DNA from 3 places in the Serratia sp. LTN-2 genome. Region 1 is predicted to be linked to each of the others. Evidence: riboswitches for the same ligand, from Rfam matches in the RefSeq annotation. Region 1 holds a riboswitch; each other region holds the start of a gene.
What was found. Region 1 has a riboswitch for thiamine pyrophosphate ahead of thiB (thiamine ABC transporter substrate binding subunit). Riboswitches for the same ligand answer to the same signal wherever they lie in the genome.
Positions count from the first base shown of each region.

Region 2: it holds a riboswitch for thiamine pyrophosphate, as region 1 does, so the genes downstream of both, tenA (thiaminase II) here and thiB (thiamine ABC transporter substrate binding subunit) in region 1, are expected to answer to the same signal.
Region 3: it holds a riboswitch for thiamine pyrophosphate, as region 1 does, so the genes downstream of both, thiC (phosphomethylpyrimidine synthase ThiC) here and thiB (thiamine ABC transporter substrate binding subunit) in region 1, are expected to answer to the same signal.

Region 1 is NZ_JCAXDO010000008.1:114,891-119,289, reverse strand. Features, by position in the region: gene thiP (thiamine/thiamine pyrophosphate ABC transporter permease ThiP) at 1-606, opposite strand, end outside; gene thiB (thiamine ABC transporter substrate binding subunit) at 582-1,568, opposite strand; TPP riboswitch at 1,626-1,744, opposite strand; gene sgrR (HTH-type transcriptional regulator SgrR) at 1,782-3,443, opposite strand; gene sgrT (glucose uptake inhibitor SgrT) at 3,531-3,707, shown strand; gene AC6BYQ_RS16605 (sugar efflux transporter) at 3,861-4,399, shown strand, end outside.
Region 2 is NZ_JCAXDO010000003.1:181,567-185,965, forward strand. Features, by position in the region: gene AC6BYQ_RS08015 (GlxA family transcriptional regulator) at 1-310, opposite strand, end outside; gene AC6BYQ_RS08020 (Rossmann-fold NAD(P)-binding domain-containing protein) at 437-1,171, opposite strand; gene AC6BYQ_RS08025 (LLM class flavin-dependent oxidoreductase) at 1,185-2,207, opposite strand; TPP riboswitch at 2,357-2,459, shown strand; gene tenA (thiaminase II) at 2,522-3,205, shown strand; gene AC6BYQ_RS08035 (ABC transporter ATP-binding protein) at 3,202-3,942, shown strand; gene AC6BYQ_RS08040 (ABC transporter permease) at 3,939-4,399, shown strand, end outside.
Region 3 is NZ_JCAXDO010000030.1:19,703-24,101, forward strand. Features, by position in the region: gene thiE (thiamine phosphate synthase) at 1-239, opposite strand, end outside; gene thiC (phosphomethylpyrimidine synthase ThiC) at 232-2,175, opposite strand; TPP riboswitch at 2,290-2,414, opposite strand; gene AC6BYQ_RS26780 (Rsd/AlgQ family anti-sigma factor) at 2,454-2,957, opposite strand; gene nudC (NAD(+) diphosphatase) at 3,059-3,826, shown strand; gene hemE (uroporphyrinogen decarboxylase) at 3,865-4,399, shown strand, end outside.

The DNA.
Region 1 (4,399 bases):
CAGCGCGCCGCTCGGCAGGATTTGGCGGCGCAGCGCCGGCCATTCGACGAAGCGGAACTGCTGCCAGCCGCTCATGCCCAGTTGGGCGGCCAATTGGCGCTGTTCCACCGGAATATTCTCCAGCGCCTGCAGCAACAGGCGGGTCGCCAGCGGCAGGTTAAAGAACAGGTGCGCCAGCAGAATGCCCTGCAGGCCGTAGGGCGAGAAGCCATACTCCACGCCTAGCCAGCCGCACAGCGTCGCCAGCCAGCCCTGGCGCCCATAGACGCTGAGCAGGCCGAACACCGCCACCAACACCGGCAGCACCAGCGTCATGGCGCACAGCCGCAGCAGCAGTTGCCGGCCAGGGAAACGGCGGCGATAGAGCGCGCGCGCCAGCGGGATGGCGGGCAGCACCGAGATCAGCGCCGACAGCAGCGCCTGCCAGAAGGTGAAACGCACCACGTGCCACAGATAGCTGTCCTGCCACAGGCTGCGCCAGTCGCTGTCCGGCGCGTGACGCCACAGCGAACCCATCGCCAGCGCGGCGACCAGCAGGATCACGCCGGCGGCCAGCAGCCCCGGCCAGAGCCAGCGGGGGATCAGCGGCTGACGGCGGTTTGCCATGCCCGGATCCAGCCGCCGCGTTGTGTGGCCACCTCTTCGGCGCTGTACTGCAGCGCGGTATGCGGTACGTTCATCTGTTCAAAGCCGACGGGCAGCGGAGTGTTGATCACCGGGTACATCCAGTTGCCGGTCGGAATGGTGTTCTGGAATGCCGGCGTCACCATGAACTGCATGAAACGCTCCGCCAGTTCGGGTTGTTTGGCGGCCTTCAGCTTGCCGGCCACTTCCACCTGCAGGTAGTGGCCTTCGCTGAACATGGCGGCGGCGTAGAGGTCTTTTTTCTCTGCGATCAGGTGGTAGGCGGGAGAGGTGGTGTAGCTGAGCACCAGATCGCCTTCGCCTTTCAGGAACAGGCCGTAGGCTTCACTCCAGCCTTTGGTGACGGTGACGGTCTTCTTCGCCAACTGCTGCCAGGCGGCCGGCGCCTTGTCGCCATACACTTTCTGCATCCACAGCAGCAGGCCGAGCCCCGGCGTGCTGGTGCGCGGATCTTCGTAGATCACTTTCCAGTTGCGATCGCTGCTGACCAGCTCCTGCAGGCTTTTCGGCGGGTTCTTCAGTTTTTCTTTGTTGTAGACGAAGGCGAAGTACCCGTAATCGTAAGGCACGAAGGTCGCGTCCTGCCAGCCGCCCGGCACCGTCAGTTTGGCGCTGTCGACGCCGCTCGGCGCGAACAGGCCGGTTTGCTGCGCCGCCTGCAGCAGGTTGTTGTCCAACCCCAGCACCACGTCGGCGGCGCTGTTCTTGCCCTCCATGCGCAGACGGTTCAGCAGCGAAACGCCGTCTTCCAGCGCGACGAACTTCAGTTCACAGCCGCACTCGGCCTCGAAGGCTTTCTTCACCGCCGGGCCAGGGCCCCAGTCGGCGGCGAAGGAATCGTAGGTGTAAACCGTCAGCGTTGGCTTGGCGAACACCGGCGCGGCGCACAGCAGCAATAAGCAGGGCAGATATTTTTTGACCACGTTGCACTCCTGAGAAATAAGGGGGCAAGGGCATCTGAGGGGGCGAGGCGGCGTCGCCGGTTCGCTGGGCTCAAATCCCTCCGCCGGTATTGACCGGATCAGGTTCGACGGGTGTGCTCTCAGCGGAAAATCGGGCGTGTGATACGCAGCGAATTTCCGCACCCCGTTGAGACGGCGCTATTGTAAAGATTAACCGGCCTTGACGAAAGGCGCTTATGCCTCCGGTGGGGCAAACCAGGCGGACTTGAAGTCGAACCAGCCGAGGGTGTTCATCCGCACGCCGCGCATGCTGCGCTGGCCGTGCAGCTGCAGCCAGTGGTGGAACAGCGGATGCAGTTGATGATCGCTGACCAGACGTTGGCAAAACTCCGCCAGCGGCAGGCGGTTGGCTCGCCACAGCGCGGCGTCCTGCGCCAGATCCTCGTTCATGCAGTGCTGCATCAGCGGCAGTTCATACAGTGTGGCGAACAGCGAAAACTCCAGCGGCAGATAGAAGTTGGCGCTGCCGAGCCACAGATCGCTGCGCGCGTCCCCCTGGTGCCAGGTGGCGTAGTCCACGCTTTGCACGATCAGGCGGATGCCGTGCTGCGCCAGCAGCGGCTCGATCGCCTGACGGATGGCGTGAAACTCCGAATGCTCATTGAAGTGGGTCATCGTCAGTTCGGTCAGACCCGGCGGCTTGGGCTGCTGCGCCAGCGCGCGGTTGTGGTGCCAGCGCGGCAGCAGGCCGTACGCCGGCGACCAGTAGCGCTGATAGAGCGGCCCGGCGTGGCTCAGCAGCGAAATGGGATTGATCAATTCGCACAGCCAGCTGCGAATGGCGGGATCGGCCGCCAATGGGGAGCGCCGATCGAACAGCAGGAAATAACAGCCCTCTTCCAGCCGGCTTTCCAGTTCATTGTTGGCGGTTTCATCGCCCTGCAGCTGTACGCCTGAGTGCACCAGCTCTTCGGAGAATTCCGGCAGCACCCAGATATTCACCTCATCGATCAGCGCCCGGTAGCCGAAATAGTCGTCGAAGGCGTGGATCTTCATCTGGCTGGGGAGATTGCGCACCACGCGGTATGGGCCGGTGCCGATCGGATGGCGGGCGAAGTCCGGCAGCTCGCGCCATTCGCGCGGCAGGATCATGGCGTGTACGCTGCCTAATAGCCAGGGCAGCCAGTGATCGGCGCTGCGCAGATGCACGTCGACAACGAACGGCGTCGGCGAGGTGACGCTTTCGATATGCGAGAACAGCGGTTGCGAGGTCAGACGCGAAAGCGAACTGATGACGTCCGCCATCTCCAGCTCGCGGCCGTGATGAAAATGGATCGCCGGGCGCAGGTAAAACCGCCAGTGCAGCGGCGTCAGCATTTGCCAATGGTGGGACAGGTCGGACTCCAGTTCCCCGTTTTCCTCATTTATGCGCGTCAGGCCGTTGAAGATCTGGCGCGCCAAATGGGTCTCCGAACGCCGCAGCGCCGAGCCGGGCAGCAGGTTGTACAGCTGCCGGTAGTAGAGCACCCGCAGGATGTGTTTCCCCTGGCGGAAGCTGCGCCCCAGCTGCGACAGCAGCATCTGGCGTACCACGTCTTTGTCGCCTACCAGTTGCACCAACTGATCGATGCGATCCTGCTCCAGGAGCTCCTCGGCCCGCTGTTGCTGCAGCGCCAGGCCGGTGTAATGGAAGGTGAGACGCGAACGTTTGCCGCGCCCCGATTCCGCCTGCCAGGTGAGCCAACCCTCCCGTTGCATGGCGCTCAGCAGGGAGCGCACATGCCGCCGCGAGCAGCTGAGCGCCTCTGCCAGCGCCTGCAGCGTGGTGTCGGTGGTTTCGCCGTGGCAGCGCTGCCACAGACGGATGAACTGCTGCTGCAATCTGGACGTGGACATAAAAGAGGAACACTCCCGCCTCAAGTCGTCAATTTTTCTTTCCCTATATTACGCCGATAATTTTCATCAATGAAAGGGGAGGGCGTAATGATGAAAGCTTTCTTATCCAAACAGTTCTATCAGCGCTATTTCCGCGCGGTGCGCCGTCAGCATGCCGACTGGCTGAGCGTGGTGCCCGAACAGGCGCGGCTGGCGATGCTGGCGCACCTGACGCAATGGGACATCAAAGAGATGACCGACAAGCAGTACCGCGAGCACCTGTAGGGGCTGCGGTGACAAGTTTCTGAGTAATGGTGCTGTTTCACCAGCCAGTGGGGCGACCCACTGGTTTTTTTATGCCTGGTCAGGGCGATGCGCTTGCATTTTTCTCGCCGTGGCCTAAGGTTTCACTTTCGTTTTGAGGTCAGGGAAGACGATATGCAACGCCTGAGCCGGCTGACACTGCGCATCAACCCCATCTTTGCCGCATTCCTGCTGATCGCTTTTCTTTCCGGCATCGCCGGCGCGTTGCTGACGCCGACGCTCAGCCTGTTTCTGACCACCGAGGTGAAAGTGCGGCCGTTGTGGGTCGGGCTGTTTTATACCGCCAATGCGGTGGCCGGCATCCTGGTCAGCTTCCTGCTGGCCAAGCGCTCCGACACCCGCGGCGATCGACGCCGATTGATCCTGCTGTGCTGCCTGATGGCGGTCGGCAACTGTCTGTTGTTCGCTTTCAATCGCGATTATCTGACGCTGATCACCGCCGGGGTGTTGCTGTCGGCGATCGCCAACACCGGCATGCCGCAGATTTTCGCGTTGGCGCGTGAATACGCCGACAGCGAGGCGCGTGAAGTGGCGATGTTCAGTTCGGTCATGCGTGCCCAGCTTTCGCTGGCGTGGGTGATTGGCCCGCCGCTGTCGTTTGCGTTGGCGCTGAATTATGGGTTCACCGTGATGTTTCTGATCGCCGCCGCCAC
Region 2 (4,399 bases), on a different contig from region 1:
GCGCCTGCGGGGCCGCGCGGCGCAGCCAATCCGCCACCAGGGCGCCCTCTTCTTCGGTCGCCCCTTTGCCGGCGACGATGACGGTATCGCGCGGCAGGGCCGGATCGAGATCCGCCAGGCGATGATCGGCCAGCAGGCTCAGACCGGACAGGCCGTGTACCACCCGATGGGATTGCGTGGTGGCGACCGCGATCTGATACAGCGGCGCCTCGGCAGGGCTCAGGCGATTGGCCTGCATCAGAATATCGGCGATGCCCGCCGCTTCGAACAGCATGCCCCCTTCGGGGACGATAATCAGAAATGTGTGCATGGCGATAATATAAATAACAATCAAAACAGGCCAGGCAACCACTGTATAAGAAAAGCCCCGTCGGTTCACCCTGCGGGCATAAAAAAGCCCGCCGATAACCACCGACGGGCCAGGAGAACGCGGCCATCAGGCCTGAGGCAAACTCACCTCGCTCACGCGCGCCAACTGCGCCAGCAGCGCCGTTTGAAACGCCTCGTCGTGCACCGCCGCATGAGGATCCAACCGCTGCTGATGGTGCCAATAACCGCCGGAAACCAGGGCCTGCGGCTCATCGCTGCTCACCAGCCACGCCTGCGTCACGTGTCCCAGCGCCAGATCGTCGGGCGCGTCCGCGCCGCCCATTTTGGTCGGCACCCAGCCGGGATCGACTGCGCTGCTGATGACGCCGGGCCACAGGCGCGCCACGGCGGCGGCCAGCGCGGTGACGAACAGCTTGCTGTCCGAATAGGAGCCGGCTGCGCCGCCAAGCCAGTCCACGCCGTTCAGTTCCGCCACGCCGTCAAAGTGCATGCTGCTACTCAGGTAGACGATGCGATCGGGGCGTTCGATCAGGGCCGTCAGCAGATAGGGCGCTATCACGTTCACCGGCATCACCTGCGGCCCGGTGAACATGCCGGCGTTGTGGATCACCGCATTCGGGCGGCCGAGGCGATTCACCTGCTCGGCGACCTGCCGGATCTGCTGCACCTCGGACAGGTCGCCAATCACCGCCTGCGCGCCCCGATCCAGCAGATCGCGCACCGCCTCCAGACGGCCGGGGGCGCGTGCATGCAGGATAACCTGATGCCCTTCGTCCAACAGCGTTTGCGCGGCGGCGCGGCCCAGCCCGTCCACCGAGCCGGTAATGAAAATACGTGACATGCCAGTCCTCCGTTTAGCGCCAGCCGAGCGCCGGCGCGACATGGGTTAAAATCGATTCGATAACGTGGGCGTTGTAATCCACGCCCAGCTGGTTAGGCACGGTCAGCAGCAGCGTATCCGCTTCGGCGATGGCCTCGTCCTGCGCCAACTGCTCGATCAGCGCGTCCGGCTCGGCGGCATAGCTGCGGCCGAAGATCGCCCGGGTCTGCGCGTCGATATACCCCAGCTGATCGCCCTCTTTGCCGCCGCCGCCGAAGTAATTGCGATCCCGCTGATCCACCAGCGCAAAGATGCTGCGGCTCACGGAAACCCGCGGCTCGCGCGCATGGCCGGCCTCTTGCCAGGCGGCGCGATAGGCGCGGATCTGCTTGGCCTGCTGGATATGGAAGGGTTCGCCGGTCTCGTCGTTCTTGAGCGTCGAGCTTTGCAGGTTCATACCCAGCTTCGCCGCCCAGACGGCGGTCGCGTTCGAACCGGCACCCCACCAGATGCGATCGCGCAGCCCGGCGGAAAACGGCTCCGGCCGCAGCAGCCCGGGCGGATTGGGGAACATCGGCTGCGGATTGGGTTCAGCGAACCCTTCGCCGCGCAGCGCTTCCAGAAAGACTTCGGTATGGCGACGGGCCATGTCCGCGTCGGTTTCCCCCTCGGCCGGGGCATAGCCGAAATAGCGCCAGCCGTCGATCACCTGCTCCGGCGAGCCGCGGCTGATGCCGAGCTGCAAACGCCCGCCGGCGATCAGATCCGCCGCGCCGGCGTCCTCCACCATATACAGCGGGTTTTCATAGCGCATGTCGATCACGCCGGTGCCGATCTCGATGCGTTGGGTTTTGGCGCCGATGGCGGCCAGCAACGGGAATGGCGATCCCAGCTGGCGCGCGAAGTGGTGCACACGAAAATAGGCGCCGTCCGCCCCCAGATCTTCGGCGGCGACCGCCAGATCGATAGACTGCAGCAGCGCATCCGCCGCTGAACGGGTGCCGGACTGAGCGGAAGGCGACCAGTGGCCAAACGAGAGAAAACCAATCTTTTTCATCGGGAATCGTCCTCAAAGGCAAAACATAGGCCTACAGTGACAAAAACCGCGCGCTCTGCGCCAGCAAAATCGCCCCCGATCGCACTAAACGAACCGATTGCCGCGCCGCCGCCCGACGATTGTAATCAAAAAACAAATGTCGTATAACAAGCAGCTCCGAGGGGTGTCCTGTTACGGGCTGAGATGGCGTAAGCCGAACCCTTTGAACCTGATCTGGGTCATGCCAGCGAAGGGACGGTTAGGCAACAACGCAATCACCCGTTGCCTGTTCATACCTCAGCGTGCCCGGATCTCCACTGACTCAAGGAGGTCCCATGTCCATCACCACCCTGTTCGAAAGCGGTCTTTACGGCCGGCTGCGGCAACAAGCCGGCAGCCACTGGCAGGACTACGTCGATCACCCGTTTCTGCAGCAGCTGGCCGCCGGTACCTTGCCCGAACGCGCTTTTCGTCGCTACCTGACCCAGGACTATCTGTTCCTGCTGCACTTCGCCCGCGCCTACGCGCTGCTGGTCAGCAAGCTGCGCACCCTGCCGGAGATGCGCGCCGCCACCGCCTCGCTCAACGGTATCGTCGCCGAACTGCCGCTGCACGTGGCCTACTGCGCCGAATGGGGGTTGAACGAAGCGCAGATCGCCGCCCAGCCGGAAGCGGCGGAGACCATGAACTACACCCGCTACGTACTGGATATCGGCCATGCCGGCGACGCCCTCGATCTGCTGGCCGGCCTGCTGCCCTGCGTGGCCGGTTATGCCGAAATCGGCCTGCGGCTGCTGCACGATCCCGCCACCAAAATGGAGGGGAATCCTTACGCCTCCTGGATCCGCAACTACGGCGACGAGGGCTATCTGGCCGGCGTGCGCGCCGCCATCGAACTGCTGGAGACCATCGGCCATCAGCGCGGGGCGCAGAGCCGCCTCACCGAGCTGGCGCAGATTTTCACCACCGCCACCCAGCTGGAATCGGCATTTTGGCAAATGGGGCTGAACGCCTCATGACCTCCCCGCTTCTCCCGCCCGGCATCCAGGTGCGGGATCTCAGCCTGCGTTTCGGTCAGCAAATCGTCTTCGACCGGCTGAGCTTCGACATCGCCGGCGGCAGCTTCGTCGCTCTGCTCGGCGCCAGCGGCGCCGGCAAAACCAGTTTGCTGAAGATCATCGCCGGGCTGGCGCAGGCCAGCTCAGGCACGGTGAGCGGCAGCGACGGCCTGCCGATCGCCGGGCGCATCGCCTACATGGGGCAGAAAGACCTGCTCTACCCCTGGCTGACTATCGAGGAGAACGTCGCCCTCGGCTCGCGGCTGCGCGGCGAAGCGCCGGATCGGGCGTGGGCGGCGCACCTGCTTGAACGCGTGGGCCTGGCCGCGCATGGCCGCAGCCTGCCCGCCGCGCTGTCCGGCGGCATGCGCCAGCGCGCCGCCATCGCCCGCACGCTCTACGAACGCCAGCCGATCGTACTGATGGACGAACCCTTTTCCGCGCTGGACGCCATTACCCGCGCCGAAATCCAGAGCCTGGCCGCCGAGCTGCTGGCGCAAAACACCGTGCTGCTGATCACCCACGATCCGATGGAGGCCTGCCGCCTGAGCCACCGCCTGCTGGTGCTGTCACCCTGGCCGCTCGGTCTCGACGATAGCCACTGCATCAAAGGGCAGCCGCCGCGCGCGCCGGATGACGCCGACCTGCTGAAAAGCCAGGCCGAGTTGCTGCAGCAGATGGTGAGGGCGGCGCAATGAATATCGCCAAAGAACGCGGGCTTACCCGCCTGCGGCGCGGGCTGACGGTGTTCGCCGGCCTGCTGCTGTGGTGGCTGGCAGGGCAAAGCGGCATCCCGGCCTTTCTGCTGCCCACGCCGGGCGCGGTGGCGCAGGCGCTGTGGGACGGGCGCGGCTACCTCGCCTGGCACACGCTGGTCACCGCTTCGGAGATCGTCAGCGGGCTGGTTCTGGGCGTGTTGCTCGGCGCGGCGCTGGCGCTGTGCATGATCTTCTCACCGCGCCTGCAGCGCTGGCTGATGCCGCTGGTGCTCACCAGCCAGGCGATACCGGTGTTTGCCCTGGCCCCGCTGCTGGTGCTGTGGTTCGGCTTCGGCATGAGCGCCAAGGTGGCGATGGCGGTGCTGGTGATCTTCTTCCCGGTGGTGTCGGCCTTCTTCGACGGGCTGCGCCGAGTCAACAACGACTATCTCGATCT
Region 3 (4,399 bases), on a different contig from region 1:
TGCTTGATCGCCAGCCGCCAGTAATCGTTGATGAACAGCCGCGCCTGATAACGCCGGCCCAGCGCGATGGCGGCGGCGATATCCTGTTCAACCTGCTCGTCAGGCAGATCCTTGATGCGCAGCTGGATCGTGGTGACGCCGGCCTCCAGCAGGCGAGCGATCCACTCAACGCTGTCGACCACCGGGTAGAGCCCCAGTTTGTAGGGCGTCGCCGGGAAGGGGGTAGTGATATCAGTCATTGCTGGTCTCCTCTTGCAAAGAGGTGGCGCTGTGATAGAGGTCGCTGCCGCGGGCGCGGAACTCGGCGGACATTTTTTCCATGCCGGTCAGCTGCACTTCGATCGGCTTGGCGGCCTCCTGGGCGGCGGCGTAGTCGCGCACCTCCTGCGAAATTTTCATCGAGCAGAATTTCGGCCCGCACATTGAGCAGAAGTGGGCGATCTTGCCGGACTCCTGCGGCAGGGTTTCGTCGTGATAGGCGCGCGCGGTGGCCGGATCGAGCGCCAGATTGAACTGATCTTCCCAACGGAATTCGAAGCGCGCCTTGGACATGGCGTTATCGCGGATCTGCGCGCCCGGATGGCCTTTGGCCAGATCGGCGGCGTGAGCGGCGATCTTGTAGGTGATCAGGCCCTGTTTGACGTCCTCTTTGTTCGGCAGGCCGAGGTGTTCTTTCGGCGTGACGTAACACAGCATGGCGCAGCCGAACCAGCCGATCATCGCCGCGCCGATGCCGGAGGTGAAATGGTCATAGCCCGGGGCGATATCGGTGGTCAGCGGGCCGAGGGTGTAGAACGGCGCTTCGTGGCAGTGTTCCAGCTCTTCGGTCATGTTGCGGCGGATCATCTGCATCGGCACGTGGCCCGGGCCTTCAATCATCACCTGCACGTCGTATTCCCAGGCGATTTTGGTCAGCTCGCCCAGCGTATGCAGTTCGGCGAACTGGGCTTCGTCGTTGGCGTCCTGAATCGATCCGGGGCGCAGGCCGTCACCGAGCGACAGCGAGACATCGTAGGCGGCGCAGATCTCGCAGATTTCACGGAAGTGCTGATAGAGGAAGTTTTCCTGATGGTGCGACAGACACCATTTGGCCATGATCGAGCCACCGCGCGACACGATGCCGGTCAGGCGTTTGGCGGTCATCGGCACGTAGCGCAGCAGCACGCCGGCGTGGATGGTGAAGTAGTCGACCCCTTGTTCAGCCTGTTCCAGCAGCGTATCGCGGAACATCTCCCAGGTGAGGTTCTCCGCCACGCCGTTGACCTTCTCCAGTGCCTGATAAATAGGCACCGTACCGATGGGCACCGGGCTGTTGCGCAGGATCCATTCGCGGGTTTCGTGAATATAGCGGCCGGTGGAGAGATCCATCACGGTGTCTGCGCCCCAGCGGGTGGACCACACCAGTTTCTCCACTTCTTCTTCTATCGACGACGTGACCGCCGAGTTGCCGATATTGGCGTTCACCTTCACCAGGAAATTGCGGCCGATGATCATCGGCTCCGCCTCCGGGTGGTTGATATTGGCGGGAATGATAGCGCGGCCGGCGGCCACTTCCTGACGCACGAACTCCGGCGTGATGTTGTCCGGCAGGTTGGCGCCCCAGCTCTGGCCCGGATGCTGGTGGCGCAGCACCTCGCCGCGAATGCGCTCGCGCCCCATGTTTTCGCGGATGGCGATGAATTCCATCTCCGGGGTGACGATGCCGGCACGGGCGTAGTGCAACTGGGTGACGCACTTGCCCGGCAACGCTTTGCGCGGCAGCGGCAGGTGTTCGAAACGCAGGTGATCGAGGCCTTCGTCCGCCAGCCGCTGTTGGGTGAAGCCGGAGCTGGCGCCGTTCAGAGTGGCGGTATCGCCGCGCGCGTCGATCCAGCCGGCGCGCAGCTTGGCCAGGCCGGCGTGCACGTCGAGCTTGGCTTGCGGATCGCCGTACGGGCCGGCGGTGTCATACACCGGGATCGCCTCGTTCTGTTCATACTGCGGATTATCTTTGCTGCCGCCGACCAGGGTCGGGCTGAGCTGAATTTCACGCATCGGCACCTGGATATCGCTGCGCGAGCCCTGCAGGTAGATGCGGCGTGAGTTAGGGAAAGCCATACCTTGCAGCGTGTCGATAAACTGCTGGGCGGCTTCGCGTTGCGCTTTGCGGGCGCGCGGTGGATTAACGTTAGACATAGCAAGTTCCTACCAGTGTGTTGGGTTGGGAAAGTTGCTTGTCTGGAGTTCGGAGGGAGTAATGATGGTGGCCGATAAGGCAGGGCGCCCGCAAAAAGAGGGCCGTGCTTGTGGCGATAGATTACTCTTGTTCCCTTCGCGGGTATTAACCCGATCAGGTTCCGCGGATCCCGAATTAACGGTCTCAGCCTGGCTGATTCGATGAACAAATCAGGCGCTAGGCACTCCGACAAGATGCCCCCCAGTATAGGAGGGATAAGAAAAAAAACTATAAAATTTTAACGCGCCGGATCCAGCGCCTGGTCCGGCAGCGGTTGCTGCGCGGCTTCCGCCTCCAGCAGGATCAGCTTATCTTCCAGCGCAAAGCGCGCCGCCAGCGTTTCGCCGATATCCGACAGGGCCTGATGGAACTCCAGACAAACCTCCTGATCGATATCCACTTCGGTATAGCGATCGTGGAACGCCATGATCTGTTCGGTATTGGCCCACAGCTTGGGATAGATGTTCACCGCCAGCGACATTTTCGGACTGGCCGCGCCTTCCACTTGTTTGATAATTCTGTCATAGATATGAAAATGCCCTGCGGAGAGGTAATCCACCAGGTTGTGGCAAAAGTTCTCCAGCGCTTTTTCATTCAGCGGCGTATGCTTTTCTTTATTCGGTTTGAGGCCTACCAGCGTGCAGTAGGCGACCAGCAACTGCTTGCGGGCCTGAAGCCATTGATCAACTAATTCATTACTACCGCCAACGCGCTGAGTCAGCCTTTCCAAACGGTTGAGCATGTTTGACTCCGTGTAAGTAATAAAAGTAACCGGTAAGTTATTAAAATGTAACAAAGCCGATTCGTAGAGTGCCAGTGAAGCTGAGGTTGTGCAACAACGATATGGAACTTGCATTAACGGGCAATGAAAACGGCTGGTGGATCGTCAGCCATGAAAGCAAACTTTGGTTACCGAACGGTGAATTGCCGTCGGGAACGGCCGCCGCCCTCGGGCTGCAGGGCCACATGGCGCGCACCATCGGTGAATGGGAGGGCGCGCCGGTTTGGCTGGTGCGCCAGGCGATGCCGCGGGAGATGGGCTCGGTGCGTCAGCTGTTGGATCAGGATCGCGGCTTGTTCCAGCTAGCCGGGCGCGGCGTGCAGCTGGCGGATTTCTACCGCTCCCATCGCTATTGCGGCTACTGCGGCCATGAGATGCACCTCAGCCGCACCGAAAGCGCCTGCCTGTGCGGCCATTGCAAGGAGCGCTACTACCCGCAGATCGCGCCCTGCGTGATCGTCGCCATTCGGCGCGAGGATCAGATCCTGCTGGCGCAGCACGTGCGCCATCGCGGCGGCATTCACACGGTGCTGGCCGGCTTCGTCGAAGTGGGCGAAACGCTGGAACAGGCGGTGGCGCGTGAAGTGATGGAAGAGAGCAACATTGAAATCAAAAACCTGCGCTATGTCACTTCGCAACCCTGGCCGTTCCCGCACTCGCTGATGATGGCCTTTATGGCCGATTACCATCAGGGCGAAATCCGTCACGATCCCAAAGAGTTGCTCAACGCCGGCTGGTATCGTTACGACCAATTGCCGCTGTTGCCGCCGCCCGGCACCGTGGCACGCCGCTTGATTGAGGACACCGTGGCGCTGTGCCGGGCAGAATAATGTACAATGGCCGGCAGATTATTAAGGGAGCCCCATAAATGACTGAGTTGAAGAACGATCGTTACCTGCGCGCGCTGTTGCGTCAGCCGGTGGATGTGACCCCCGTATGGATGATGCGCCAGGCCGGTCGTTATTTACCGGAGTACAAGGCAACCCGCGCCCAGGCCGGTGATTTCATGTCGCTGTGCAAGAACGCGGAGCTGGCCTGTGAGGTCACGCTGCAGCCGCTGCGCCGCTATGCGCTGGACGCCGCCATCCTGTTCTCCGACATTCTCACCATTCCTGACGCCATGGGGCTTGGCCTGTACTTTGAAGCCGGCGAAGGTCCGCGTTTCAGCTCACCCGTCACCTGTCGTGCCGACGTCGACAAACTGCCGGTGTTCGATCCGGAAGTGGAGCTGGGCTATGTGATGAACGCGGTGCGCACCATCCGCCGCGAGCTGAAGGGCGAAGTGCCGTTGATCGGCTTTTCCGGCAGCCCGTGGACGCTGGCGACTTACATGGTCGAGGGCGGCAGCAGCAAGGCCTTCACCAAGCTGAAGAAGATGATGTATGCCGAACCGGCGACGCTGC